Variovorax paradoxus: one gene and its partners. The protein of the gene in region 3 interacts with the protein of the main gene of each other region in a pairwise test. Links are inferred from orthologs where the notes say so. Each region holds a gene or a part of one and is shown on either strand. Other genes may lie near its edges. The genes, in order: secA, acpP and QFZ47_RS23895.

Evidence for each region.
Region 1: the proteins of QFZ47_RS23895 (region 3) and secA interact in binary tests that used the Escherichia coli proteins (3 or more experiments, as listed by UniProt). The link is inferred for Variovorax paradoxus from one-to-one orthologs.
Region 2: the proteins of QFZ47_RS23895 (region 3) and acpP interact in binary tests that used the Escherichia coli proteins (3 or more experiments, as listed by UniProt). The link is inferred for Variovorax paradoxus from one-to-one orthologs.

The regions. Positions count from the first base shown.
Region 1 is NZ_JAUSXL010000002.1:2,982,487-2,992,189, forward strand. What follows is about bases 3,293-6,590. They hold secA (preprotein translocase subunit SecA), read left to right. Parts: upstream 3,293-3,597; coding sequence 3,598-6,390; downstream 6,391-6,590. Other genes in these bases: QFZ47_RS17710 (hypothetical protein), read right to left, coding at 3,293-3,403; argJ (bifunctional glutamate N-acetyltransferase/amino-acid acetyltransferase ArgJ), read left to right, coding at 6,420-6,590. In the rest of the region: QFZ47_RS17695 (LysR substrate-binding domain-containing protein), read right to left, coding at 1-717; QFZ47_RS17700 (pyridoxal-phosphate dependent enzyme), read left to right, coding at 817-2,028; QFZ47_RS17705 (Bug family tripartite tricarboxylate transporter substrate binding protein), read left to right, coding at 2,060-3,043; more of QFZ47_RS17710, read right to left, coding at 3,095-3,292; more of argJ, read left to right, coding at 6,591-7,649; QFZ47_RS17725 (ATP-binding protein), read left to right, coding at 7,646-8,521; QFZ47_RS17730 ((deoxy)nucleoside triphosphate pyrophosphohydrolase), read left to right, coding at 8,518-8,970; QFZ47_RS17735 (acyltransferase family protein), read left to right, coding at 9,032-9,703. UniProt on the Escherichia coli protein: Required for protein export, interacts with the SecYEG preprotein conducting channel.
Region 2 is NZ_JAUSXL010000002.1:496,468-505,605, reverse strand. The notes cover bases 4,351-7,083. They hold acpP (acyl carrier protein), read left to right. Parts: upstream 4,351-5,463; coding sequence 5,464-5,703; downstream 5,704-7,083. Other genes in these bases: fabF (beta-ketoacyl-ACP synthase II), read left to right, coding at 5,803-7,047; fabG (3-oxoacyl-ACP reductase FabG), read left to right, coding at 4,622-5,365; fabD (ACP S-malonyltransferase), read left to right, coding at 4,351-4,594. Also shown: QFZ47_RS06195 (Maf family protein), read right to left, coding at 1-481; QFZ47_RS06190 (YceD family protein), read left to right, coding at 566-1,123; rpmF (50S ribosomal protein L32), read left to right, coding at 1,270-1,452; phosphate acyltransferase PlsX, read left to right, coding at 1,514-2,611; QFZ47_RS06175 (beta-ketoacyl-ACP synthase III), read left to right, coding at 2,611-3,588; more of fabD, read left to right, coding at 3,641-4,350; QFZ47_RS06150 (hypothetical protein), read left to right, coding at 7,121-7,543; RNA polymerase sigma factor RpoE, read left to right, coding at 7,644-8,228; QFZ47_RS06140 (sigma-E factor negative regulatory protein), read left to right, coding at 8,246-8,908; QFZ47_RS06135 (MucB/RseB C-terminal domain-containing protein), read left to right, coding at 8,929-9,138. UniProt on the Escherichia coli protein: Carrier of the growing fatty acid chain in fatty acid biosynthesis.
Region 3 is NZ_JAUSXL010000002.1:4,298,683-4,308,082, forward strand. Bases 2,551-5,545 are described here. They hold QFZ47_RS23895 (YbgC/FadM family acyl-CoA thioesterase), read right to left. Parts: upstream 4,280-5,545; coding sequence 3,821-4,279; downstream 2,551-3,820. Other genes in these bases: tolA (cell envelope integrity protein TolA), read right to left, coding at 2,551-2,644; QFZ47_RS23885 (ExbD/TolR family protein), read right to left, coding at 2,648-3,085; tolQ (protein TolQ), read right to left, coding at 3,102-3,824; QFZ47_RS23900 (pyridoxal phosphate-dependent aminotransferase), read right to left, coding at 4,276-5,472. Also shown: dnaE (DNA polymerase III subunit alpha), read left to right, coding at 1-1,669; more of tolA, read right to left, coding at 1,721-2,550; transcription antitermination factor NusB, read right to left, coding at 5,561-6,112; ribH (6,7-dimethyl-8-ribityllumazine synthase), read right to left, coding at 6,109-6,576; ribBA (bifunctional 3,4-dihydroxy-2-butanone-4-phosphate synthase/GTP cyclohydrolase II), read right to left, coding at 6,590-7,744; QFZ47_RS23920 (riboflavin synthase), read right to left, coding at 7,741-8,406; bifunctional diaminohydroxyphosphoribosylaminopyrimidine deaminase/5-amino-6-(5-phosphoribosylamino)uracil reductase RibD, read right to left, coding at 8,462-9,400.

The DNA of each region.
Region 1 (9,703 bases), 1.3 Mb from region 3 along the record:
CAGGCCGCGCACGGCCATCTCGCACACGCTGGCCGCATAGGGCGTCTGCACCATCACCCGAAGCGCCGCGCCGCGTTCGGCCAGTGCGGTTTCGAGCCCGCGGTGCGAAGGGTCTTCGGGGTTCAGGGCCAGGAAGGGCACCTGCGCGAGCTGCTCCGGCTCGACGCGCTTGAAGCGCGCCAGCGCATGGCCTTGCGGCATCACGACCACGCCGGGAAAGCGCGCGAAGGTCGAGTGATCGATGCCTTCGAGCGGCAGTTCGTCGGCCATCAGGCCGAAGTCGGAGACGCCCTTTGCCACGCGGTCGCGCACATCCTTGGAGCTGAGCACCTGCAGCGACACCTGCGGCCACGGACTGTTGTCGCCCCGGTGCGCCTTCAGGCGCTCCAGCGCACGGGGCATGAAGCCGAGGCCGAAGGCCGGATAGCAACTGAGCTCGAGCTGGTTGGTGCCGAAGTCGCGCAGGCTGCGCATGCGGTGCTCGATGGCCTCCATGCCGATGAAGACGCGCTCGACCTCGGTCCACAGCGCGTGCGCCTCGGGCGTGGGCACCAGCCGCCCTCCGGTGCGCTGGAACAGGAGCATGCCGGCCTGCGCCTCGAGCCGCTTGAGCGACTGGCTGATGGCGGGCTGCGTCACATGCAGCAGGGCCGCGGCCTTGCGCGTGGAGCCGGCGCGCATCAGGGCCCGGAACGTCTCTATTTCGGTGAAGCGCATCGATAAGTTTATTTATCGCTTGAGTATTTCAAGCTAGATGATTTTATTTGCAGACGCCTAAGATTTGGGCACGACCTCTCCACCCAGGACCGCCTGAACATGCCTGCGCCCGTACTCCGCTTCAAGCTCGCCTCGGCTTCCGAGCCGTCCGCCGATCCGCCAGGCACCGCGCGGACCCGTCCGCCGCGCCCGGCGAAAAATCCCCGATTGCAAGGCTTTCGGTGCCTGCGCTGCGAGGCTCCCTATCCGCTCACGCTGGCGAACGACGGCTGCCCTGCCTGCCGCGGCTTGGGCATCCACGTCGGGCTGCACGCGAGCTACCTGCCGGGTGGCGGCAGCCCCCTGCCCATGCCCTACGCGCCGGGCTTCACGCTGGGCGAGGGCGGCACGCCTCTGCTTGACATCCCGGAGCTTGCCCGCGCGTTCGGCGTGGCGCGCCTCGCGCTCAAGGACGAATCGGGCAACCCTACCGGCTCCCACAAGGACCGCATGACCGCGGTGGGCGTGGCCCAGGCGCTGGATTTCGGTGCCCACACGCTGGTGCTGGCCTCTTCGGGCAATGCCGCGATCTCGGCGGCGCACTATGCGTGGGCCGCGGGCCTGCGCTGCGAAGTGGCAACCTACGAAGGCCTGCCGGCCGCCTATGCGCGGCAGCTCGATGCCCTTGGCGCTCGGCGCCACATCTTTTCCGACAACGCCGGCCGCTGGGCTTTCGTGCGTGAGCGCTCACAACATCCGGGTTATTTCGCGCTGACCAATTACCGCCTGCCAGCATTGGGAAGCGCGCCGCTGGCGATCGAGGGCTACAAGCCCATTGCCCTGGAGTGCCTGGCCGAGGGCGGCCTGCCCGATCACGTGGTGATTCCCACGGCGCGCGGCGATCTGGCCTGGGGCATCTACGCGGGCTTTCGCGACCTGCTGGCCGCCGGGCGCATCTCGCGCCTGCCGCGGCTCTGGCTGGTCGAACCTTTTGCGCGCCTCTCGCGCGTGCTGGCCGGCGGCGCGCTCGACGGCATGTACCCCGGCCACACCGCGCAGTTTTCCACCGCCGGGTCCACCGTGACCTTCCTGCAGTGGCAAGCCGCAGTCGCCTCGGGCGGTGGCGCGGTGGTGGTGGGCGACGACCAGGCCCGCGCGGCCCGGCGAACGCTCACGGCGGCCGGCGTGAGCGCCGAACTGTGCGCGGCGGCCGGACTGGACGCCCTGCGCCAGCTGCGCGAGGGCAACGCCATTGCCGGCGATGCCCACGTGGTGCTGATGCTCACGGCCAACGCCTCACGCGACCCGAGCTGGCCCGACCCGGCCGCCTGAACTTCCGAGCCATCCAGAAGGAACCGAAACCATGCAAGCAATGCAACGCCGCGCCTTCCTGGCTGCCGGTTCAGCCGCCCTGTTCACCACCACGGCGCAGCGCGCCTGGGCGGCCTTTCCCGACAAACCCATCAAGCTGATCGTGCCGTGGGCCGCCGGCGGGAGCACCGACGCCATTGCGCGCGCCATGGCGCAGCGCATGAGCCAGACGATCGGCAACTCGGTGATCGTCGACAACCGGCCCGGCGCGGCCGGCCAGATAGGCACCGAGGCAGCGGCCAAGGCCGCGCCCGACGGCTACACACTGGCCATCGTCGAGCTGCCGCACGCCATTGCGCCCGCGGTGACCACGCGCTTGCCCTACGACCTGCTGCGCGACTTCACGCCGGTGACGATGATCGGCACCTCGCCCCTCGTCTTCTTTGCGGGCATGGACGACGACAGCCGGGATTTCAAGACCTTCATCAGGACGGCGGCCGCCCGTCCGATGCCGCCGGCCATTGCGCATAGCGGCGCCGGCACGGTGAGCCACCTGGCGGCCGAACTGCTGGCGAGCCGCACGAAGATCAGGTTCAACATGGTTCCCTATCGCGGCTCGGCGCCGGCGCTCACCGACGTGGCGGCGGGCACGGTGGCCGGGCACTTCGCCACGCTGGCCAGCGGTTCCAGCCTGCTGGGCGCCAACCGGATCCGCCCGCTGCTGGTGACGAGCGCGCAGCGCGTGAACATTCCGGGGCTCAAGGAAGTGCCTGGCCTCGCGGAGAGCGGGCTCAAAGGTCTGGAGATCGACCAGTGGTGGGCCATGGTGGCGCCCGCCACCACGCCGCTGGAGGTGACCGAGCGGCTGCGGCGCGAAGCCATCGCGGCGCTGGACCATCCGTCGGTGAAGGAGCGCATGGCCGTGCTCGGCGTGCAGCTGCAGGGGTCCACCACGGGCGAGCTGCGGGCTTTCATGCGCGCCGAAGCCGAGCGCTGGCAGAAGGTGGCGCACGACATCGGGCTTCAGCCGCAATAGGTCGGGAGCCGATGGGCGGGCCGTTTGCGCGGCCGGCCGTTTTTCTTTTGTTCAGCGCCCGGATTGCACCTTGATCCGGATCGTGTTCACGTCCCAGCCCTTGTTGCGCAGCCGGGTGACCAGCATCGGCGACAGCTGCCGCAGCTTGGCGGCCGCGGCGCTGCCGTTGACCAGCAGGCACCACACGTCCCCTTCGGCCGGGCCGGCCTGCACGGCCGGGCGCATGGGCGGCGGGATCAGTCCCTCGACCGCCCGCAGCCGCTCGCTCGCGTCGCGCGCGCGGGCGATCAGGCTCGCCAGGGTGGGCGAACCTTCGGCGGCCTGCTGCAACGTGAAGGGGGGGACGGAGCGGCGATTCATGGGTAATCCGGAGGGTGGAACAAGACAGCTAAAATGCCCGGTTTGCCGACGCTTGCGCCGGCAGATCCGGTCTGGAGCCGCTTGCCTTCTTCGGAGCTTGCATTCGAAGAAGGTGCGCCCAACTGCTTTCACCATATCTTAGGGAATCCGGTCGCAGTGCCTGTCGTGTCAGGTGCCCGCCCATCTCCACGCCAATGGCAACCAACTTCCTGACCCAGATTTTCGGCAGTCGCAACGACCGGCTCCTCAAGCAGTATCGCAAGACGGTGGAGCGCATCAATGCGCTCGAACCCGAATTCGAGAAGCTCACCGACGACGGGCTGCGTGCCAAGACTCAGGAGTTCAAGGACCGCATCGCCAAGGGCGAAACCCTCGACGACCTGCTGCCGGAAGCCTTTGCCACCGTGCGCGAAGGCTCCAAGCGCGTCATGAAGATGCGCCACTTCGACGTGCAGCTGCTCGGCGGCATGGCGCTTCACAACGGAAAGATCGCCGAAATGCGCACCGGCGAGGGCAAGACCCTGACCGCCACGCTGCCGGTGTACCTGAATGCGCTGTCGGGCCAGGGCGTGCACGTGGTCACCGTGAACGACTACCTCGCCAACCGCGACGCCCAGTGGATGGGGCGCCTGTACAACTTCCTTGGCCTCACGGTGGGCATCAACCTGCCGCAGATGCCGCGCGAGGAAAAGCAGCAGGCCTACGCCAGCGACATCACCTACGGCACCAACAACGAGTACGGCTTCGACTACCTGCGCGACAACATGGTGTACGAGCCCGGCGACCGGGTTCAGCGCAGCCTGAACTACGCCATCGTCGACGAGGTGGACTCCATCCTGATCGACGAGGCCCGCACGCCGCTGATCATCAGCGGCCAGGCCGAAGACCACACCGACCTTTACCTGGCCATCAACAGGGTGGTGCCGCTGCTAACCAAGCAGGAAGGCGAGGCCGATCCGCGCACGGGTGAAGGCGTCACGGTGCCGGGCGACTTCACGGTCGACGAAAAAACCCACCAGGTGTTCCTGACTGAAGACGGCCACGAGAAGGCCGAGCAGCTGCTGGGCGAATTCAAGCTGCTGCCCGAAGGCGCGTCGCTCTACGACCCGGCCAACATCACGCTGATGCACCACCTGAACGCCGCGCTGCGCGCACGGCACCTGTACCACCGCGATCAGCACTACGTGGTGCAGCAGGGCGAAGTGGTCATCGTCGACGAATTCACCGGCCGCCTCATGACGGGCCGGCGCTGGAGCGATGGCCTGCACCAGGCCGTGGAAGCCAAGGAAGGCGTGCAGATCCAGGCCGAGAACCAGACGCTGGCCTCCATCACCTTCCAGAACTACTTCCGCCTCTACGGCAAGCTGGCCGGCATGACCGGCACGGCCGACACCGAAGCCTACGAGTTCCAGGAAATCTATGGCCTCGAGACGGTCATCATTCCGCCGAACCGCATCAGCAGGCGCGACGACCAGCTCGACCGCGTCTACAAGACCACGCGCGAGAAGTACGAGGCGGCCATCCAGGACATCCGCGAATGCTACGAGCGCGGCCAGCCGGTGCTGGTGGGCACCTCGTCGATCGAGAACTCCGAAATCATCGACGGCCTGCTCACCCAGGCGGACCTGCCGCACCAGGTGCTCAACGCCAAGCAGCATGCGCGCGAAGCCGACATCGTGGCGCAGGCCGGCCGCACGAAGATGATCACCATCGCGACCAACATGGCCGGCCGCGGTACCGACATCGTGCTGGGCGGCAACATCGAGAAGATGGTCGAGGCCATCGAGAACGACGAAGGCCGCGACGACGCCACCAAGGAGGCCGACATCGCGCATGTGCGCGCCGAATGGACCAAGGACCATGAATTCGTCAAGTCGCTCGGCGGCCTGCGCATCATCGCAACCGAGCGCCATGAGTCGCGCCGCATCGACAACCAGCTGCGCGGCCGCTCGGGCCGCCAGGGCGACCCGGGCTCCTCGCGCTTCTACCTGAGCCTGGACGATCCGCTGATGCGCATCTTCGCGGGCGACCGCGTGAAGGCGATCATGGACCGCCTCAAGATGCCCGACGGCGAAGCCATCGAGGCCGGCATCGTCACGCGCAGCATCGAGAGCGCGCAGCGCAAGGTCGAGGCACGCAACTTCGACATCCGCAAGCAGCTGCTCGAATACGACGACGTTTCGAACGACCAGCGCAAGGTGATCTACCAGCAGCGCAACGACATCCTCGACGCGGGCGACCTCACGGCGCAGATCGCGGCGCTGCGCGAAGGCTGCTTCACCGATGTCGTGCGGCAGTACGTGCCGGCCGAATCGGTCGAGGAGCAGTGGGACCTCGACGGCCTCGAAAAGAGCCTCGCCAACGAGTGGGGCATCGACATGCCCCTGAAGAAGGACATCGAAGCGGCCGAGGCCGTGAGCGACGAAGACATCGTCGAGAAGGTGGTCAAGACCGCCAACGACAGCTTCGATGCCAAGGTGGCGCTGATCGGCCAGGAGAACTTCACGCAGTTCGAGCGCATGGTGCTGCTGCAGAGCATCGACACCCACTGGCGCGAGCACCTGGCCTCGCTCGACTACCTGCGCCAGGGCATTCACCTGCGCGGCTATGCGCAGAAGCAGCCCAAGCAGGAATACAAGCGCGAGGCCTTCGAGCTCTTCGGCCAGCTGCTCGACTCGGTCAAGAACGAAGTCACGCGCCAGCTCATGACGGTGCGCGTGCAGTCGGGCGAGCAGTTCGAAGAAGCGGCGGATGCGCTCGAGAGCCGCGGCGAGAACCTCTCGAACATCACCTACAGCGCGCCCACCGAAACCGGCGAGGTCGAGGTGCGCCTGGACGAAGAAAACCAGCGCCGCATCGCGGCCGCGGGGCTGGGGCTCGGCACGCTCGGCGCCGAAGCCGCGGCCTTTGCCCGCGTCGGCCGCAACGACCCGTGCCCCTGCGGCAGCGGCAAGAAATACAAGCATTGCCACGGCAAGCTCAGCTGACCCAGAAACTCCGGAGAAGAGAAACCGCCATGCCCGTGAACCTGTCCGCCCCTGATCCTGCCGCCTTGTTCGCGGTGCCCGGCGTCCGCATCGGCGTGGCCGAAGCGGGTGTGCGCAAGGCCAACCGCAAGGACCTGACGGTGGTGCTGATCGACGAAGGCTCGGCGGTCGGCGGCGTGTTCACCCAGAACCGCTTCTGCGCGGCGCCGGTGCAGGTCTGCCGCGACCATCTGGTGGCCAACTACGGCATTCGCGCCATGGTCATCAATACCGGCAACGCCAATGCCGGCACGGGCGAAGACGGCCTGATGCGCACGCGCTCCACCTGCATCGCACTCGCGCGCCAGCTGGAGATCGCGCCCGAGCAGATCCTGCCGTTTTCCACCGGCGTGATCATGGAGCCGCTGCCCGTGGACCGCATCGAGGCCGGCCTGCCGGCCGCGCTGGCCGATGCTTCGGAGAACCACTGGGCGCGTGCGGCCGAAGGCATCATGACCACCGACACGATCCCCAAGGCGTTCAGCCAGCGGGTTCAAATTGGCGGCGCCACCGTCACCATCACCGGCATCAGCAAGGGCGCCGGCATGATCCGCCCGAACATGGCGACCATGCTGGGCTTCATGGCCACCGACGCAAAGATCGACCCGGCGCTGATCCAGCCGCTGGCCAAGCGGCTCGCCGATGCCTCGTTCAATCGCGTGACCATCGACGGCGATACCTCGACCAACGACTCCTTCGTGGTCATTGCCACGCAGAAGGCGGCGCACGCCACCATCACCTCGCTCGATTCGCCCGAAGGCCAGGCCCTGGTCGAAGCCATGCAGAACGTCGCGCGCCAACTGGCGCAGGCAATCGTGCGCGACGGCGAAGGCTCCACCAAGTTCATCACCATCCAGGTCGAAGGCGGGCGCGATGCCGCCGAGTGCAGGCAGGTGGCTTATGCCGTGGCGCATTCGCCGCTGGTCAAGACGGCGTTCTATGCCAGCGACCCCAACTTGGGCCGCATCCTCGCGGCCGTGGGCTACGCGGGCATCGAAGATCTCGACCAGACCGGCATCGACCTGTTCCTCGACGACGTGCACGTGGCCGTCAAGGGCGGGCGCAACCCGTCGTACCGCGAGGAAGACGGCCAGCGCGTGATGAAGCAGAGCGAGATCACGGTGCGCATCGGCCTGGGCCGCGGCAAGGCCAGCGAGACGGTGTGGACCTGCGACTTCAGCCACGAGTACGTGACCATCAACGCCGACTACCGGTCATGAATGAACAGTTCCAGAAGCTGATCGAGCGCGCCGAACAGCTGATCGGCCGCATCGAATCGATCCTGCCGCAGCCGCTGGCTGCACCGGCCGACTGGAACGCGTCGATCGCCTGGCGCTATCGGCGCCGCAGTTCGGGCCACGGCGTGCTCGAGCCCGTCAAGCACGTGGCTGCGATGGCACTCGATTCGCTGAAGGAAATCGACATCCAGAAGGAAAAGATCGAGCGCAACACGCGCCAGTTCGTCGAAGGCAAGCCGGCCAACAACGTGCTGCTGACCGGCGCGCGCGGCACGGGCAAGTCGTCGCTGATTCGCGCCTGCCTGCAGGCCTACGCGCCGCAGGGACTGCGCCTGATCGAGGTCGACAAGGCCGAACTCACCGACCTGCCCGACATCGTCGAGGTGGTGTCGCAGCGGCCCGAGAAGTTCATCGTGTTCAGCGACGACCTGAGCTTTGACGAGGGCGAGCCCGGCTACAAGGCGCTCAAGTCGATCCTCGACGGATCGATTGCCGCATCGACGCCCAACGTGCTGATCTACGCGACCAGCAACCGGCGCCACCTGCTGCCTGAATACATGAAGGACAACCTCAGCTACACCCACACCGAGGACGGCGAAGTCCATCCCGGCGAGGTGATCGAGGAAAAGATCTCGCTGTCGGAGCGCTTCGGCCTGTGGGTGAGCTTCTATCCGTTCAGCCAGAACGAATACCTCGCGATCGTCGCGCAATGGCTGTCGTCGTTCGGCGTCGACAAGGCCGCCATCGAGGCAGCGCGGCCCGAGGCGCTGGTCTGGGCGCTCGAGCGTGGTTCGCGCAGCGGCCGCGTGGCCTACCAGTTCGCGCGCGACTACGCGGGGCGGGCCACGGCATGAGCGCACAGCCGGGCCGCAAGCACACCGAGGTGGCCGTCGGCGTGCTGATCCGGCCGGCCGACGGCGCGCTGCTGCTGTCGACCCGCCCCGAGGGCAAGGCCTATGCGGGCTTCTGGGAATTCCCGGGCGGCAAGATCGAGGCCGGCGAGACGGTGGAGCAGGCACTGCGCCGCGAGCTGCACGAAGAACTCGGCATCACCATCGCGGGCGCCAACGCCTGGAAGATCACCGAGCACGACTATCCGCACGCGCTGGTGCGGCTGCACTGGTGCAAGGTCACGGCCTGGAGCGGCGAGTTCGAAATGCGCGAAGGCCAGGCCATGCGCTGGCAGCAACTGCCGCTGGACGTGGCGCCGGTGCTGCCGGGCGCGCTGCCGGTGCTCGAATGGCTGACCCAGGAGCGCGGCCTGCCCGCCTCGGCGGCGCTGGCGGTTTCGACACTGGCCTGATGGACAGGGCGGCGCGGATGCGCGGGCGCGTCCAGCGAACGCCGCGGGCCCGAGGCACGGCATGATGCATCCCAAGTACCGCCCCGACATCGACGGCCTGCGTGCCGTGGCGGTGGCCTCGGTGCTGGCCTTCCATGCGTTTCCCGATGCATTGCCGGGGGGCTTCATCGGGGTCGACATCTTCTTCGTGATCTCGGGTTTCCTGATCACGACCATCCTCATGCAGAGCCACGCGGCGGGCGACTTCAGCTACCGCGATTTCTACGCGCGGCGCATCCGGCGGATCTTTCCGGCGCTGACGCTGGTGCTCGCGGCCACGCTCGCCTTCGGCTGGTATGCGCTGCTGCCCAGGGAGTTCACGGAGCTCGGCAAGCAGGCGGCCGGCGGCGCGGCCTTCGTCGCCAACTTCATCTTCTGGGGCGAGGCCGGCTATTTCGACACCGCCGCGGAGGCCAAGCCGCTGCTGCACCTCTGGTCGCTGGGCATCGAGGAGCAGTTCTACATCTTCTGGCCCATGCTGCTGGCGTTCGCCTGGCGCCGGCGCTGGCCGGTCCTTCGGCTGCTGTGGGTGCTCGCGGCGGCGTCGTTCCTGGTCAACGTGCTGACCATCCATCCCTATCGCACCGCGGCTTTCTACTCGCCCGCTTCGCGCTTCTGGGAACTGATGGTGGGCGGGATCCTGGCCTGCATGCGCCTGCAGTCCGCCAACAAGCAGACGCCGGCACCGGCCTGG
Region 2 (9,138 bases), 3.8 Mb from region 3 along the record:
GGGCGATGCCAAGGCCTTCGCTCTTGGCGCTGCCCGCGCAGTCGTACGGCTGCTCGGCCTGCAGGTACTGCTCGATGGCCGCGTCGCTGAGCTCGCGGAACACCACCCGGACCGGCGCCAGGTCGCGCTGGACGAAGCCGGTGGCCTCGCAGACGACGGCCACCGCGGTCTGGAACACCAGCGTCTGGCCGCGCATCCTGCGCAACTGGGCCGTGGCGCGCGCATGGTCGCCCGGCTTGCCGAGCGCCTCGCCGGCGAGATCGGCCACCTGGTCGGAGCCGATGACCACGGCCTCGGGGAAGCGGGCGGCCACGGCGCGGGCCTTTTCGAGCGCCAGCCGCTCGGCCAGCTCGCGCGGCGTTTCGCCGTCCAGGGCCGTTTCGTCGACTTCAGGGGGCTGTACATCGAAGGGCAGGTGCAGTCGGTTCAGCAGTTCGCGCCGGTAGCGCGAGGTCGAGGCGAGGATCAAGAGGCGTTGCATGGGACAGATTGTGCGGGAGCTGCCGCAAAACCCTCAGGCGTGCATCCGGGGCGGCGAGGCGGCCGGCGCGCTAGACTGGTGCGGATGAAGAGAGAATTCGCCCCCCAACGGCTCGACGTGGCCGGCTTTGCCGCCGCTGCCGCCACCCTCGACGCCACCGACCCGGTTCCGAACTATGTGCGCCTTGCCGCCGAACTGGCGGCTGCGGCGCCCGACGCCGTGGTCCGCTGGGCGGCGACCGGCGAAGAACGCCCGGGCGCCGACGGCAAGCCTGTGCCCTGGCTGCATCTGGAAGCCGAGACGACCGTGCCGCTGACCTGCCAGCGCTGCCTGACGCCTGTCGAGGCGCCGCTGGTGGTGGACCGCTGGTTCCGTTTCGTCGCCGACGAGGCCACGGCGGAGGCCGAAGACGATGAATCCGAGGAAGACCTGCTCGTCGTGAGCCGGGATTTCGACCTGCCCGCCCTGATCGAGGACGAGCTCCTGATGGAAATTCCGGCCATGCCCGTGCACGAGGTCTGCCCGGTACCGGTCCAGCTCTCGTCCAGCGACGAAGACTTCCAGGCGGCCGAAGAGGCCAAGCCGAACCCTTTCGCGGTGCTCGGGGCGTTGCGCTCACGCAAGCCGGAAGAGGGCAAGTAGCCCTTTCCCGGCGCCTGGGCTATAATCACGGGCTTCGCGCGCGCCGCCGTGAGCAGCAAGACAGACCAGGGCATTCCATGCATGCCCCTGAATTGCCACCGCAAGAGAGCGCATCCAATCACTCACTCAACAGTCCAGGAGCCATCATGGCCGTCCAGCAAAACAAGAAGTCGCCTTCCAAGCGCGGCATGCACCGTTCCCACAATGCGCTGGTCGTTCCCGGCATTGCCGTCGAGCCGACCACTGGCGAAACGCACCTGCGCCACCACATCAGCCCCAACGGTTTCTACCGTGGCCGCCAGGTGCTCAAGAACAAGTCCGAAGCCTGATCTCGCATCCCAAGGCCGAGGCCCGAAGCTACTTTTGCCGTAGCGTCGGGCCTTTGTTTTGATGGCTACGCCTTCTTCCCCCGAACCCACCGCTGCGCCTTCCGCAATCACGCTTGCCGTGGATTGCATGGGAGGCGACCATGGGCCGCGCGTCACGCTTGCGGCCTGCCGCGCGTTTCTCGAGCGGCACAGCGAAGCCTCGTTGTTGCTGGTCGGTGCGCCCGCGGCATTGGCGGGCTTTGCCGCGCATCCGCGCGCGCGCATCGTCGCCGCCAGCGAAGTGGTGGGCATGGACGATCCGATTGAAATCGCCCTGCGCAAGAAGAAAGACTCTTCGATGCGCGTCGCGATCCAGCAGGTCAAGGATGGCGCCGCGCAGGCGGCCATCTCCGCCGGCAACACGGGTGCCTTGATGGCCATTGCTCGCTACCTGCTCAAGACGCTCGATGGCATCGATCGTCCGGCCATCGCGCCCCAGCTTCCCAATGCCAAGGGTGGCGCCACCACGGTGCTCGACCTGGGGGCCAACGTCGATTGCGACGCGGAAGACCTGCTCCAGTTTGCCGTGCTCGGCTCCGCACTCGTTTCGGCGCTCACGGGCAACGAAGCGCCTTCGGTCGGCCTGCTCAATATTGGCGAAGAAGCCATCAAAGGCAGCGAAACGATCAAAAAAGCAAGCCAACTGCTGCGTACGGCCGCCAATTCCAAGGACTTGAACTTTTACGGCAACGTGGAAGGTAACGACATTTTCAAGGGCACGACAGATATCGTGGTCTGTGACGGTTTCGTTGGAAACGTCGCGCTGAAGGCCAGCGAAGGCGTGGCCTCGATGATCGGCGAATTCATCCGCGTCGAATTCTCGCGGAGCATTTTCACGAAGGCCGCGGCAATTGTTGCCTATCCGGTCCTAAAAGCGTTCAAAAACCGGCTTGACCATCGACGGTACAACGGCGCGGCGCTGCTGGGCCTGCGCGGCCTGGTCTTCAAGAGCCATGGCTCGGCTGACGAAGTGGCTTTCGGACATGCGCTGGATCGCGCTTATGATGCCGCTCGCAACAACCTGCTCGATCGCGTGCGGGCCCGCATCGCTCACGCCGCGCCATTGCTCGCGCGGCAGGAGCCCGCGGTGCCAGCCGACGCGACGGCCCTCCACGTTTGATGAGCCCTTATTCACGCATCACCGGCACCGGCAGCTATCTGCCCCCGCGCCGGGTGACCAATGACGACCTTGCCAAGGAATTGGCATCGCGCGGCATCGAAACCTCGGACCAATGGATCGTCGAGCGTACCGGCATCCATGCACGCCACTTCGCAGCGCCCGAAGTCACGAGCAGCGATCTCGGCCTCGAGGCCGCCAGGCACGCGCTCGAAGCCGCGGGCCGCAAGGCGGAAGACGTCGACCTGATCATCGTCGCCACCTCGACGCCCGACATGGTGTTTCCGTCGTCGGCGGCCATTCTTCAGAACAAGCTCGGCATTGCCGGCTGCCCCGCCTTCGACGTCCAGGCGGTCTGCAGCGGCTTCGTCTATGCGCTGACCGTGGCCGACGCCCTGATCCGCACCGGCACGGCGCGCTGCGCGCTGGTGGTCGGCGCCGAAGTTTTCTCGCGCATTCTCGATTTCAACGACCGCACCACCTGCGTGCTGTTCGGCGACGGCGCCGGCGCCGTCGTGCTCGAGGCCAGCGAGGAGCCGGGCATCCTGGCGAGCGACCTGCATGCGGACGGCAAGCACGTCGGCATCCTTTGCGTGCCCGGTCACGTCTCCGGCGGCAATGTGCTGGGGACGCCGCTGCTGCACATGGACGGCCAGGCCGTGTTCAAGCTGGCGGTGCGCGTGCTCGAGGATGCCGCCCGCGCCACGCTTGCGAAAGCAGGCAAGACCGAGGCCGACATCGACTGGCTCATTCCGCACCAGGCCAACATCCGCATCATGGAAGGCACGGCAAAGAAGCTGAAGCTTCCGCGCGAAAAGCTCGTCGTCACGGTCAACGAGCATGGCAACACCTCGGCCGCCTCGATTCCGCTGGCGCTCGACGAGGCCGTGCGGTCCGGCAAGGTGAAGAAGGGCGAAACCGTCATGCTGGAAGGCGTGGGCGGGGGCTTCACCTGGGGCGCGGTGCTATTGAATCTGTAGTGCATGGCCATGCCCCCTGCGGGCAGCGATGCGACACCACGCTTTAATAAAAATGAAATCCTTTGCTTTTGTCTTCCCGGGTCAAGGCTCCCAGGCCGTCGGCATGCTCGACGCCTGGGGCGATCACCCGGCCGTGGCCGAAACCCTGCGCGAAGCCTCCGAAGCGCTGGGCGAAAACGTCGCCGGGCTGATCAAGAACGGCCCGAAGGAAGAACTTGCGCTGACCACCAACACCCAGCCGGTGATGCTGGTGGCCGGCGTTGCCGCCTGGCGCGCCTGGCTCGCCGAGGGCGGGGCAACGCCTTCGGTGGTGGCCGGGCATTCGCTGGGTGAATATTCGGCGCTGGTCGCGTCGGGTGTGCTGACGCTCGCGCAGGCCGCGCCGCTGGTGCGTTTTCGGGCGCGGGCCATGCAGCAGGCAGTGCCCGTCGGGGTCGGCGCCATGGCGGCCGTGCTGGGCATGGAAGCCGGCAAGGTCGTGGCGGGCTGCGCGGAAGCCACGGCATCGTTCGGTGCAGGCAGCGCCGAAATCGTCGAGGCGGTGAATTTCAACGATCCCATGCAGACCGTGATCGCCGGCAGCAAGGCGGCCGTCGACAAGGCCTGCGAATTGCTCAAGGCCAACGGCGCCAAGCGCGCGCTGTTGCTGCCGGTGTCGGCGCCGTTCCATTCGAGCCTGATGAAGCCCGCGGCCGAGGCGCTGCGCGAAAAGCTCGCCACCCTCACGCTCGCTGCGCCGCAGATTCCGGTGCTGAACAACATCGACGTGGCTGTCGAGACCGACCCTGCGCGCATCCGCGACGCCCTGGTGCGCCAGGCCGCCGGTCCGGTTCGCTGGGTCGAAAGCGTGCAGGCCTTGAAACTGCGCGGCGTAGCCTCCATCATCGAGTGCGGGCCGGGCAGGGTGCTGGCCGGCATGGTCAAGCGCATCGCCCCCGAGCTGGAAGCCGCGTCGGTGTACGACCCGGCGACGCTCGCGGACACCCGACAATCGCTCGCCGGCTGAACGGCGCAGGGCCCCGACACTTCTTTTATGAGCATTCCCAAATTCGAAGGGCAAGTCGCCCTGGTCACCGGCGCATCGCGCGGCATCGGAGCAGCCATTGCGCTCGAGCTGGCGCAGCGCGGCCTCAAGGTGGTCGGCACCGGCACCACCGAGGACAGCGCGGCAAAGATCACTTCGGCGCTCAGCGCCTTCGACGGCCGCGGCCGTGCACTCGATGTGAACGACGCCGTCGCCGTCGAGGCGCTGGTCGACGAGATCGTCAAGGCCTACGGCGAGATCCACGTGCTGGTCAACAACGCCGGTATCACGCGCGACACGCTGGCCATGCGCATGAAGGACGACGACTGGGACGCGGTGCTCGACACCAATCTCAAGGCCGTGTTCCGCCTCTCGCGCGCGGTGATCCGCCCGATGATGAAGCAGCGCTATGGCCGCATCATCAGCATCACGAGCGTGGTGGGCGCCTCCGGCAATGCCGGCCAGGCCAACTACGCGGCGGCCAAGGCCGGCGTGGCGGGCATGACCCGCGCACTGGCCCGCGAGCTGGGCAGCCGCAACATCACGGTCAACTGCGTGGCGCCGGGCTTCATCGAGACCGACATGACGGCCAGCCTGCCCGAAGCACAGCAGCAGGCGTTGCTGCAGCAGATCCCGCTGGGCCACCTGGGCAAGCCGGCCGACATCGCACATGCAGTGGCCTACCTCGCATCGCCCCAGGCGTCCTACGTGACGGGGCAGGAACTGCACGTCAACGGCGGCATGCACATGTAGCCGCAAGGCGCAATCTTTTCCCGTACCGGGCGCACGGCAAATGCCACAATGCGCCCGGCTAAAATCCACTGTTACCTACAACCCTCAGAGGGAACCAAATGAGCGATATCGAAGCACGTGTCAAGAAAATCATCGCCGAGCAACTCGGCGTGGAAGAGTCCCAAGTAACGAACGAGAAGGCCTTCGTGGCCGACCTCGGCGCAGACTCGCTCGACACGGTCGAACTGGTGATGGCACTCGAAGACGAATTCGGGATCGAGATTCCCGACGAAGACGCCGAGAAGATCACCACGGTGCAAAACGCCGTCGACTACGCCACCAAGAATCAAAAGGCCTGATCGGGCCCAGTTGGAACTGTCTCGGCCGGCGGCGCTTTTCTTCTTCAGCCCCGTACGCGCCGACATCAGTCTTCAGCGCTTCCAGAAAGGTTTGCCGGCATGACCAAACGCCGCGTCGTCGTGACCGGACTCGGTTGCATCGCTCCTGTCGGAAACACCGCAACCGAATCCTGGGCCAACCTGTTGGCCGGGAAGTCGGGTATTGCGAACATCACCGCGTTCGATGCAAGCGCCTTCGCTTGCAAGTTCGCCGGTGAGGTCAAGGGTTTCGACATCACACAATACATCTCGGAGAAAGAAGCGCGTCACATGGACCGCTTCATTCATCTGGGGCTTGCCGCCGCCATCCAGGCGGTGCAGGACAGCGGACTGCCGACCGGCGAAGCGCTGCCTTACGAGAAAGCCGTGCGCATCGGCTGCAACATCGGCTCCGGCATCGGCGGGCTGCCGATGATCGAAGAGACGCACGGCGAATACGCGAGCCGCGGCCCCCGCCGCATTTCGCCGTTCTTCGTGCCGGCTTCCATCATCAACATGATCTCGGGCCACGTGTCGATCAAGTACGGCTTCAAGGGCCCGAACATCGCGGTCGTCACGGCCTGCACCACGGGCCTGCATGCCATCGGCACCTCGGCACGCATGATCGAATACGGCGATGCCGACGTGATGATCGCGGGCGGCGCCGAGTCGACCATTTCCCCACTGGGCATCGGCGGCTTCACTGCGCCGCGTGCACTGAGCACGCGCAATGACGATCCCGCAACGGCCTCGCGCCCGTGGGACAAGGACCGCGACGGCTTCGTGCTGGGCGAGGGCTCCGGCGTGCTGGTGCTCGAAGAGTATGAGCATGCCAAGGCGCGCGGCGCCAAGATCTACGCGGAAGTCTCGGGCTTCGGCCTGACCGGCGACGCGTACCACATGACCGCGCCCGACGTCGACGGCCCCCGTCGTTCGATGGCCATGGCGCTGGCCAATGCCGGCGTCAACGCCGATGAGGTCCAGTACCTCAACGCGCATGGCACCTCGACGCAGATCGGCGACCTCAACGAGACCAACGCGGTCAAGCTCGCCTTCGGCGATCACGCGAAGAAGCTCGTCGTGAACTCGACCAAGTCGATGACCGGCCACCTGCTGGGCGGCGCCGGCGGCATCGAATCGGTGTTCACGGTGCTTGCGCTGCATCACCAGAAGAGCCCCCCGACCATCAATATCTTCAACCAGGATCCGGAGTGCGACCTCGACTATTGCGCCAATCAGGCGCGCGATCTCAAGATCGATGTCGCGGTCAAGAACAACTTCGGCTTCGGCGGCACCAACGGCACGCTGGTGTTCAAGCGCGTTTGAACCTTGCTCTTCCATGTACAGCGCGCCATCGGTGACCTATCCGGTGGGGCGCTCGCGCGGCGCGACCCGGATCTTGCTTGCCACGTGGGCCTTGGGTGCCTGCTGCGCGGGCCTGTCGTGCTATTTGATCGATAGCGTCGGCTGGCGCCAGCTGCTGCTGGTTCTGAGCGTCCTGTTTTCAGGCATTGCGGCCGGACTCGGGCTGCGGAGCGACGGTGCCGCCATGCTGCACTTCGACGGCCTGTGCTGGACCTTGACGGGCGCCGACCCCGGCCGGGCCGTTCACGCGGCGCGCGCCGCCGTGGCGCTCGACCTGCAATCGCTGCTGCTGGTCCGGCTGACCCGGCCGGGCCGCGCCGGACGGTGGATATGGATCGAGCAGCGCGCCATGCCGGAACGCTGGCGCGATGTGCGCCGTGCGGTATATTCGCGCGCCCCGTCCGCCTCGCCTGCGGGCGAGCCGTGGCGAGCCACCGCGCCTGCCGATGCGCCCTGAACCTCCCCGATGACAACTTCTCCGCCGCCAGTGCCACCGGACTCCGGCTTGCCCGAATGGGTCCGCCGAGGCGCCGCGTCCGGGCGAGGTCGACCTCCAGCTGGTCCAGCGCACGGTCGCGGGTGACCAGAAGGCCTTCGAGCTGCTGGTCATCAAGTACCAGCGCCGGATCGAGCGCCTGATCGGGCGCATGGTGCGCGACGTCGACCTGGTCGAAGACATCGCCCAGGAAACCTTCATCCGGGCCTACCGCGCGCTCCACCAGTTCCGTGGCGATGCCCAGTTCTACACCTGGCTCTACCGGATTGCGGTCAACACCGCCAAGAAGGCGCTGGTCGACATGAAGCGCGACCCGACCATCTCCGAAAGCGCCCTGCGGCCGTCTTCTGACGAGGACGATGAAACTTACCGCCCTGGAAACGAACCAATCAGCGACGAAACTCCCGAATCAGTCTTGGCAGCGAACGAGATCGCCCAGGTGGTCCAGGCGGCCATGGAAGCATTGCCGCCCGAATTGCGCCAGGCGGTCACCCTGCGCGAGATCGAGGGCATGAGTTACGAAGAGATCGCCGAGGTCATGGATTGCCCTATCGGCACGGTGCGCTCGCGTATTTTCCGGGCGCGTGAGGCCATTTCGGCCAGGGTCAAACCGCTGCTGGACAACCAGTCCGGCAAGCGTTGGTAGGTAAGCAGGTGAATGAAATGAATCAGACGATGACGGTTCGTGAACAGGTGTCCGCGCTGGCGGACGGTCATTTGCATGGCGAGGACTTCGCGCGGGCCATCGACACCGTCTGCGCGAAAGAAGATGCGCGCGGTGCCTGGCGCGCCTATCACCTGGTGGGCGACATCCTGCGCTCGGGCGCCCATTCGCCCTGCAGCGACAGCAACGCATTCCTGGCCCGCTTCCAGCAGCGCCTGGCCGCGGAGCCCGTCATCGCGGCGCCGGCGCCGGCCGCAGCACCCGCGGTGCTGACGGCGCGACACAGGGCCGACGCAGCCAACGAGCCGGTCTTCCGCTGGAAGCTGGTGGCCGGCGCCGCGTCGCTGGTGGCGGTTGCCGCCATCAGCTGGACCCTGGTCGGCAACGGCATTGGCGCGTCGTCGCTGGGTGCCCAGATCGCAGCTGCCCAGCAGCAGCCGGCCGCCAATTCGGTGCTGGCCGCCGCGGCCGCCAACAGCCAGCTTCCGCCCACGGCCGCGCTCACGCCAACCCGTGTGATGGTCGGCAACGGCAGTCCGCAGGTCATGCTGCGCGATCCGCGGCTCGACCAATTGCTCGAAGCGCACCAGCAGGCCGGTGGCGCGTCGCAAATGCCCTCGGGCTTCCTGCGCAACGCGACCTTCGAAGGCCCTGCGCGCTGATCCGCGCCTGTCTCTCTCCAATGACCGTTCAGATGCCGATCTCCGCACGCGCGTTCGCGCTGGTGTTCGCTGCTTTTTGTCTTGCGCAGATCGCGGCCGCGCAGACCCGGCCTGGTCCGGCGAACCCCAGGGGGACGGCCTCGGCCCAGGCTGGCGATGCGCCGCCCTCGATGAGCGTCGTCGAATGGCTGCAACGCATGCATACGGGAGCCCGGCAGCGCAATTACGTT
Region 3 (9,400 bases):
GTTCTCCGAAGGCAAGACCGAAGCGGTGTTCCAGTTCGAAAGCCGCGGCATGCAGGGCATGCTGAAGGATGCGCGGCCAACGCGGCTCGAAGACCTGATCGCGCTCAATGCGCTCTACCGTCCAGGTCCGATGGACCTGATCCCGAGCTTCGTGGCGCGCAAGCACGGCCGCGAAGAGGTGGAGTACCCGCACCCGGCCGTGGCCGAGATGCTCTCCGAAACCTACGGGATCATGGTCTACCAGGAGCAGGTGATGCAGACCGCGCAGATCCTGGGCGGCTACTCGCTCGGCGGCGCCGACCTGCTGCGCCGCGCCATGGGCAAGAAAAAGCTCGAGGAGATGGCCGAGCACCGCGAGAAATTCCGCGCGGGCGCGCTCTCGACACATGGCATCCCGCAGGACAAGGCCGACGAGATCTTCGACCTGATGGAGAAGTTCGCGGGCTACGGCTTCAACAAGTCGCACGCCGCCGCCTACTCGCTGCTGGCGTACCACACGGGGTGGCTCAAGGTCCACTACACGGCCGAGTTCTTCTGCGCCAACATGACCGTGGAAATGGACGACACCGACAAGCTCAAGGTGTTGTTCGAAGACGCGCAGAAGAATTTCGGCATCACTTTCGAGCCGCCGGACGTGAACCGCGGCAACTACCGCTTCGAGCCCGTCACCGACAAGGTGATCCGCTATGGCCTGGGGGCCGTCAAGGGCACGGGCCAGCTCGCGGTCGAGGCCGTGGTGCGGGCGCGGGAAGAGGGCGGGCCGTTCAAGAGCCTGTTCGACTTCTGCGTGCGCATCGACCGCCAGCGCATCAACAAGCGCACGGTCGAGGCGCTCATCAAGGCTGGCGCCTTCGATGCGATCCAGCAGAACCGCGCCTCGCTCATTGCCTCGGTCGACCGCGCCTTCGAGTTCGCATCGGCCACCGAGGCCAATGCGGCGCAGGTCGACATCTTCGGCGACAGCGAGCACGGCTCGGCCACGCAGGAGCCCGAACTGGTGGACGCCACGCCCTGGGGCGTGAAGGAGCGGCTCACCTTCGAGAAGACGGCCGTGGGCTTCTATCTCTCGGGCCACCTGTTCGACGAGGTGGCGCACGAGGTGCGGCGCTTCTGCAAGCGCGAGATCGGCGACCTGATGGACACGCGCGACCAGCAGGTGATCGCGGGCATCGTGAGCGATTTCCGCGTGATCAACGGCCAGCGCGGGCGCCTGGCGATCTTCAAGCTCGACGACAAGTCCGACGCCATCGACGCCACCGCCGACGAGGCGCTGATCAACGCGAACCGCAACACCTTGAAGGACGACGAACTGGTGATCGTGAGCGGCCGGCTCCAGCCGGGCCGCGGCGGCTTCGAAGCGCGCTTTCAGGTGCAGCAAGTGTGGGACCTGGCCACCGCGCGCTGCCGCTTCGGAAAATTCCTGCGGGTGGCCGTCAACGGCAAGGCGCCCGACATCGCGCGCCTGGTGAAAGACTTTCCGCCGCGCACCGAGCAGAGCGAGCACGGCGATCTGGTGCAGGGGCTGCCGGTGCGCCTGTCGATGGCGCGCGGCGGTGCGCAGGTCGAACTGCAGCTGGGCGAGCGCGCCAGGTTCTTCCCGACCGACGCCGCGCTCGCCAGCTGGACGGCGCAGGCGGAGGCGGGCAAGGCCTCGGTGATCTACGAGTGAAACGAATGAGCCGCGAGGCGGCCGGGCGCGCGTAGCGCCTGGCCGGCCCCGTTAGCGCTTGGGCCGCAGCGAGACGATCAGCGAGGGGAAGATGCGCCCGTCGGTGTCGCGTGGCAGCTTGTCGGTCTTGTGCAGGCCGCGCTCGGCGGCTTCGTCCCAGCTGGGCAGTCCGCTCGACTTGGTCAGCTTGACGCCGACGATGGTGCCGTCCGGTGCCAGGTTCACTTCGAACTCGGCGGCCGGATTGCCGTTCACCGTCTCGGCGTCGGGGAAGGTGATGTTCGGACGCACCGCCGCGGCAATGCGTCCTGCGTAGCCGCTCGACGGTCCTGACGAGCGCAGGGCCGTGCCCTTGGAGTCGTCGCTGCCGCTCGCGCCTGCCAGGCCCTGCATGCGCTTGAGCGTTGCGGCCCGGTCGGCCGCGGCCTGCTTGGCTGCGGCTTCCTGCTGTTTCTTCGCTTCGGCCTGCTTGGCCTCGGCTTCCTGCTGCTTCTTCTGCTGATCGGCGAGCTTTTGCTGCTGCGCCTTCTTGCGTTCGGCTTCGTCTTCGGCGCGCTGCTTGGCTTCGAGCTCTTTCTTCTTCTGCTGTTGCTGCTGCTCGAGCTCGCGTTCTTTCTGTTCCTTCTGCTCCTTGAGCTTCTTCTCGCGCTCGAGCGCGATGTCGGGGGCGCGCGGCGCGGGTGCGGGCTCGGGTGCCTTCACCTGGGGCGGTGGCGGCGGCGCGGGAGCCGGCGGCGGAGGCGCGGGAGCGGGCGTGGGTGCCTGCGGTGCGGACAGGCGCGGCGCGGCCTGCTGCACCGTGGACGACCACAGCTCCGCATCGACGGCGCCTTCGTCGGCGTCGCTGCGCCAGCGCACGCCCCACGTCAGCGCCGCGATCAGGAGCGCGTGCGCAATCAGCGCAAGCAGCACCGCGCGCGGCGTGCCGCGCTGCGGCGGTGGTGCGAACTCGGGACGATCCAGGGCGAGCGACATGCCTTATTTGCCGCCCGTGGTGGTGACGGACAGGCCCACGCGCTCGATGCCGCTGCGCTTGAGCTGGTTCATCGCCTTCACGACGGTTTCGTACTTCACGGACTTGTCGGCGCTGATGACCACGGGGCGCTGGTCGTCGCCGCCCTGGGCGGTCTTGGCCGCGGAGCCGATCTGGGTCATGGGAACGGACGCGCCACCGCTGCCGGTGGACGGGTCTTTCTTGATCTGCACTTCATCGTCGCTCTTGATGACGATCTCGATGGGCTTGTCGGGCTGCTTGTTGGCGCGGTCGACCGAAGGCAGGTTGATCACGCTCGGCGTGATGAGCGGCGCGGTGACCATGAAGATGATCAGGAGCACCAGCATCACGTCGATGAACGGGACCATGTTGATCTCGTTGATCGTGCGGCGGCCTCGGCCCCGGGACGAAACGGCGGGCATGTGCTGGAACCTCCGCTCAGCGGTTGGCCGGAGCCGCCGCGGTTGCCGACGCCACCGCGGCCGGGTTGGCCGAGAGGTTGCGCTGCAGGATGTTGGAGAACTCCTCGATGTAGGTTTCGAGGGCAATGGCGATCTTGTCGATCTCGCGCGCGAAGCGGTTGTAGCCCACCACCGCCGGAATGGCGGCGAACAGGCCGATGGCGGTGGCCACCAGTGCTTCCGCAATGCCGGGCGCCACGGTGGCCAGCGTCACCTGCGCCAATGCGGCCAGGCCGGTGAAGGCATGCATGATCCCCCAGACCGTGCCGAACAGGCCGACGTAGGGCGACACCGAACCGACGGTGGCCAGGAACGACAGGTTGTGCTCGGCCGCGTCGAGTTCGCGCTGGAAGCTCGCGCGCATGGCGCGGCGGGCGCCATCCAGCAGCGTGGGGGCGTCGCTCACGTGGCGCTCGCGCAGCTTCTGGTACTCGCGCATGCCCGAAGCGAAGATGCGTTCCATGGGGCCGGCGAACTTGGCGTTCTGCGCGGCCGAGGCGAACAGCTCGTTCAGGCTGGTGCCCGACCAGAACTCGCGCTCGAAATCGTCGTTGAGCGCGCGCATGCGGCGCAGCGCGAAGTACTTGCGGATGATCGCGGCCCAGCTGGCGATCGAGACGATCACGAGCAGCAGCACGACCAGTTGCACCACGAAGCTCGCATGGAGCAGGAGATTGATGATGGAGAGGTCTTGGTTCATGGCTTGAAAGGTTGAGTCATGGAGCCGCCGCAGCGCTCGAGGGTTCCCGCAATTTGGGTGGGTATCCGCGCGGGGCGCAATGTGGAGGCATCCACCCAGCCGATGCGGATCGTGCCTTCGCACAGCAGAACGGGCGCCGCGGCTCCCGTTCGCTCTTGCTCTGTTTTTGATAGCACGTGTTGACCGATTATCAACGACGCGGTACCCAATTGTTTGAGATCGGCTGTAACCAGCAGTTCGTCGTCGAGCCGGGAAGGGCGATGGTATTTGAGCTGGGTTTCGCTCACCACGAACTGGCCGCCGGTTTCCTCGCGCAGCTTTCGCTGCTCCACGCCCAGCGAGCGCAGCCATTCGGTGCGGCCGCGCTCCATGAACTTGAGGTAGTTGGCGTAGAAGACGATGCCGCCGGCGTCGGTGTCTTCCCAGTAGACGCGGATCGGAAACGCGTAGCTCATGAGGCCGGGTTCGCGATCATGGCCCGCAGGCGTTCGACCGACTCCTGCAGATGCGCCATCGAACTCGCGGTGGAGAAGCGCACGAACTTGCCCGTCTCGGCCGTGCCGAAGTCGCGGCCCGGCGTCACGGCCACATGGGCGCGCTTCATGGTTTCGAAGGCGAAATCCCAGCTTCCCGAGATGCCCAGCTTCTCGGCGACGGCGGTGCAATCGGCCCAGGCGTAGAAGGCGCCATCGGGCACCACCGGCACGTTCAGGCCCAGCGCGTTGAGCTGCGGAATGAACCAGTCGCGGCGCGCCTTGAACTCGGCGCGGCGGCGCTCGTATTCGGCAATGCTCTCGGCCTCGAAGCAGGCCAGCGCTGCATGCTGCGACACGGTGCTCGCGCAGATGAAGAGGTTTTGCGCCAGCCGCTCGACCACTGGCACCAGCGCTTCGGGCACCACCAGCCAGCCCAGGCGCCAGCCGGTCATGTTGAAGTACTTGCTGAAGCTGTTGATGCTGATGACGTTGTCGTCGATGGCCAATGCCGTCTGCCCGAAGGCATCGTCGTAGGACAGGCCGAGATAGATCTCGTCAATCAGCGTGATGCCGCCGCGCTGCGACACCACCTCGTGAATGCGGCGCAGTTCATCGGGCGCGATCGAGGTGCCCGTCGGGTTGGAGGGCGAGGCGAGCAGCACGCCGCGCGTCCTGTCGGTCCAGGCGGCCTCGACCTTGGCGGCCGTGAGCTGGAAGCGCTCTTCGGCGGTGGTGGGTATCAGCACGGCCTTGCCATCCGCGGCACTCACGAAGTGGCGGTTGCAGGGGTAGCTGGGATCGGGCAGAAGTATCTCGTCGCCGGACTCGATCAAGGCCAGGCAGGCCAGTTGCAGCGCAGCCGAGGCCCCTGCGGTCACCACGATGCGGCGCGCCGGCACGTCGACACCGAAGCGCTGGGTGTACCAGCCGCTGATGCGCTCGCGCAGCAGCTCCAGGCCGGTGGCCTGTGTGTACTGCGTGGCGCCGGCGCGAACGGCGCGCGCAGCGGCTTCCTGCACCAGCGGCGGGGCGGTGAAGTCGGGCTCGCCGATGTTCAGGAAGATCATCGGCCGGTCGGTGTGGGCCACCTCGCGCGCGAGCACGCCGGCGGCCTTGGCCACCTCCATCACATAGAAGGGTTCGATGCGCTGTGCGCGCGCCGAGATCCTCATTGCACCCCCAGGCTACGGCGCTGCGCGCCTTCGCCACCCCCCTCGCAAGCGAGGGGGCGAGCGCCTTCGGGCGGCCGGGCGGCGCTCCTCACGTCCTCGCCTTGCCTGAGGCCCGGTCGGCCTCGACCTCGGCGGCGCGCAATTGCGGTGCCAGGCCATTGAGCACGGCGTTGACGTACTTGTGGCCGTCGGTGCCGCCGAATTCCTTGGCCAACTCGATGCACTCGTTGAGCACCACGCGCCATGGCACGTCCAGGCAGTGCTGGAACTCGTACACGCCGATCCACATCACGGCATGCTCGACGGGCGATATCTCTTCGAACTTGCGGTCGAGCAGCGGGCGGATCAATGCGTCGAGCTGTTCGGCGCCCTCGATCGATCCGTGCAGCAGCGCGTCGTAATGCGCGGCATCGGCCTTGTGAAAGCCTGCGAGGTCGCGCGTGAAGTGGTCGATATCGGTCGGGTCGTTGCGGCCCACCAGGTGCTGGTAGAGCGCCTGCAGCGCGAATTCGCGTGCGCGGCTGCGGTTCGACTTGGCCGAAGCCTTGCGCGCGCCGGTGCTGGTCAGGCCGGTACGCACTTGCCGTGCCGGGCGCGGCTTGGCGCCGGCTGCTTTGTTGTTGTCGTTGTCTTCGGTCATTTGAGAGAGGCCAGCAACTGCGCCATTTCGACAGCCACCTGGGCCGCGTCGCGGCCCTTGTCGGTCTGTCGGGCGACGGCTTGCGCCAGGTTTTCGGTCGTGAGGATCGCGTTGGCGATGGGAAGGCGGTGGTCGAGCGCAACGCGGCTCACGCTCGCACCCGATTCGTTGGCCACCAGTTCGAAGTGATAGGTCTCGCCGCGGATGATGCAGCCCAGCGCCACCAGCGCGTGGTAGCCGCCGCGCACGGCCATGGCCTGCAGGGCCACCGGCACTTCGAGCGCGCCGGGAACCTGCACATGATGGATGTCGTCCGCGGCCACGCCCAGCTTCTCGAGCTCGGCGAGGCAGGCCGCGGCGAGCGCATCGGTGATGTCGGCGTTGAAGCGCGCCTGCACGATGCCGATGCGCAGCCCTTTTCCGTCGAGCGGCTTTGCATCCGCTCCCTTGTTTGCGCCTTGCATGTCGTGTCAGTCTTTAGTCTTTGGTGAGGTAGCCGGCAATCTCGAGCCCGTAGCCCGCGGCCATGCTCGGCATGCGCCGCGGCGTGCCGAGCAGGTTCATCTTGTGCACGCCGCATTCGCGCAGGATCTGCGCGCCGATGCCGTAGCTGCGAAGGTCCATGCGGCCGCGCTCGGGTGCTTGCGCAGGGCGCGCGGTGCCGTCGAATTGCGCGAGCAGTTCGCCGGCCGTTTCGCCGCAATTGAGCAGCACGGCCACGCCCTTGCCCTCGTTCGCGATGTGCGCGAGGCTGGCGTCCAGGCTCCACGAGTGCAGGGAGCGGTTGATCTCGAGCGCGTCGAGCACCGACAGCGGCTCGTGCACGCGTACCGACACCGTGTCTTCGGGCGCCCACTGGCCGCGCACCAGCGCCAGGTGCACGCCGCGGCTCGGCTTGTCGATGAAGGCATGCGCGGTGAAAGCGCCCCAGGCCGTCTGGATCTCGCGGCAACCGACCTTTTCAACCAGCGATTCGACGCGGCTGCGGTGCTCGATGAGCGCGGCAATGGTGCCGATCTTCAGCCCATGCTCGGCCGCGAAGAGCTGCAGGTCGGGCAGGCGGGCCATGGTGCCGTCTTCGTTCATCACCTCGCAGATCACCGAGGCGGGCGAGCAGCCGGCCATCGCGGCCAGGTCGCAGCCGGCTTCGGTATGGCCGGCGCGCATCAGCACGCCGCCGTCCACCGCCTGCAGCGGGAAGATGTGGCCGGGCTGCACCAGGTCGCTGGCCACGGCGTTGCGCGCCACGGCCGCCTGCACGGTGCGCGCGCGGTCGGCCGCCGAGATGCCGGTGGTCACGCCTTCGGCCGCCTCGATGGAGACGGTGAAGGCGGTCGAATGCTTGGCGCCGTTGCGCGACACCATGGGCGGCAGCTGCAGCCGCTCGCACATCTCGCGCGAGAGCGTGAGGCAGATCAGCCCGCGCGCGTGGCGCGCCATGAAGTTGATGGCCTCGGGCGTGATGTGGTCGGCCGCAATGACGATGTCGCCTTCGTTTTCGCGGTCTTCCTCGTCCACCAGGATCACCATGCGCCCGGCGGCGAGCTCGGCCACGATCTCCTCGACCGGGGAAATCGGCGCGGGCGCCCGCGTGCCGCGGGGTGCGCCGATGGGCGTGACGGAAGCGTTCATTCGGCGGTGTCCTTGGAATACGTGGAAGGGGTCGGCACCAGGACGCCGGCCTGGAGCATGCGCTCCACATAGCGCGCCACGGTGTCTATTTCGAGATTGACCTTCGAACCGGCCTGCAGGCTGCCCAGCGAAGTGTTGTCGACCGTGTGCGGAATCAGGTTGATGCTGATCTCGGCGCCATCGGCGATGTCGTTCACGCTGTTGACCGTGAGGCTCACGCCGTTGATCGTGATGGAGCCCTTGTACGCCAGGAAGCGCGCGAGCGCGAGTGGCGCCACCACGCGCAGCTCCCAGCTTTCGCCGACCGGCGCGAAGTGGCTCACCGTGCCGATGCCGTCCACATGGCCGGAGACGATGTGGCCGCCCAGCCGGTCGCTGGCGCGCAGCGCCTTCTCGAGGTTGATGCGGGCGCCTTCCGCGGTCAGCCCCGCGGTCTTGTCGAGCGATTCGGCCGAGATGTCGATGGTGAACTGCTGCCGGGCAGGGTCGAGCGTGGTCACGGTCATGCACGCGCCGTTGAGCGCAATGCTGTCGCCGAGCCCGACGTCGTCAAGATAGCCGTCGGGCACCGCAATGCCGAGTCTTTTGCCGTAGGAGGAGGAGGGGCCGAGGTCGTGGATGGCGGCGATGCGCCCCACGCCGGTGATGATTCCGGTGAACATCCGCGCATTTTCGCAGACATCCTGGGTCCGCCCGGCGAGCGCCTGCATTCGCCCGCTAGAAAGCGTCCCTTCCCGCGACCCGGGCCACGATCCGGAGGTCCGGCCCGATCCGCTCGATGGTCCTGAATTCCAGCGGCAGCGCGCCGGCCAGGTCGGCCAGCGGCCCGCCGGTGTGAATGCCGGAAGCCATGTCGAGCCCGTCGCCGATGAGCTTGGGCGCCAGATACACCAGCAGCTCGTCGACCAGGCCCTCGCGCAGCAGCGAGCCATTGAGCTTGTGGCCGGCCTCGACGTGGAGTTCGTTGACCTCGCGCCGGGCGAGATCCCGCAGCATCGCCGCCAGGTCGACTTTGCCCTGCGCGTTGGGCAGATAGGCGATGGTGGCGCCGCGCGCTTCCAGCGCGGCGGCCTTGGCGTCGTCCGGCGCCGCAGCGTAAATCCAGACCGGCCGGCCAGCCATGAAGATCTGCGCGCCGGGCGGGGTCTGCAATTGGCTGTCGACCACCACCACATGCGGCTGGCGGCTGGTTTGCACCAGCCGCACGTCGAGCCGGGGGTCGTCCTCCAGCACCGTGCCCACGCCGGTCAGCACCGCGCCGGCCCGGGCGCGCCAGGCGTGGCCGTCAGCGCGCGCCGGTTCCGAGGTGATCCATTGGCTCACGCCGTTGCGCAGGCCGGTTTTGCCGTCCAGCGAGGCGGCAGCCTTGAGCCGCACCCAGGGCGTCTTGCGGACCATGCGGCTGAAAAAACCGATGTTGAGTTCGCGCGCCTCCTCCGCGCCCGGTCCCACCCCGACCGCCACGCCCGCGGCACGCAGCCGCTCGAAGCCCTGGCCGGCGACCAGCGGGTTGGGGTCGGCGATCGATGCCACGACCCGGCCGATGCCGGCCGCGGCCAGCGCATCGCAGCAGGGGCCGGTGCGGCCGTGGTGCGCGCAGGGCTCGAGCGTGACGAAGGCGGTGGCGCCGGCGACCGAAAGGCCCCGCGCCGCGGC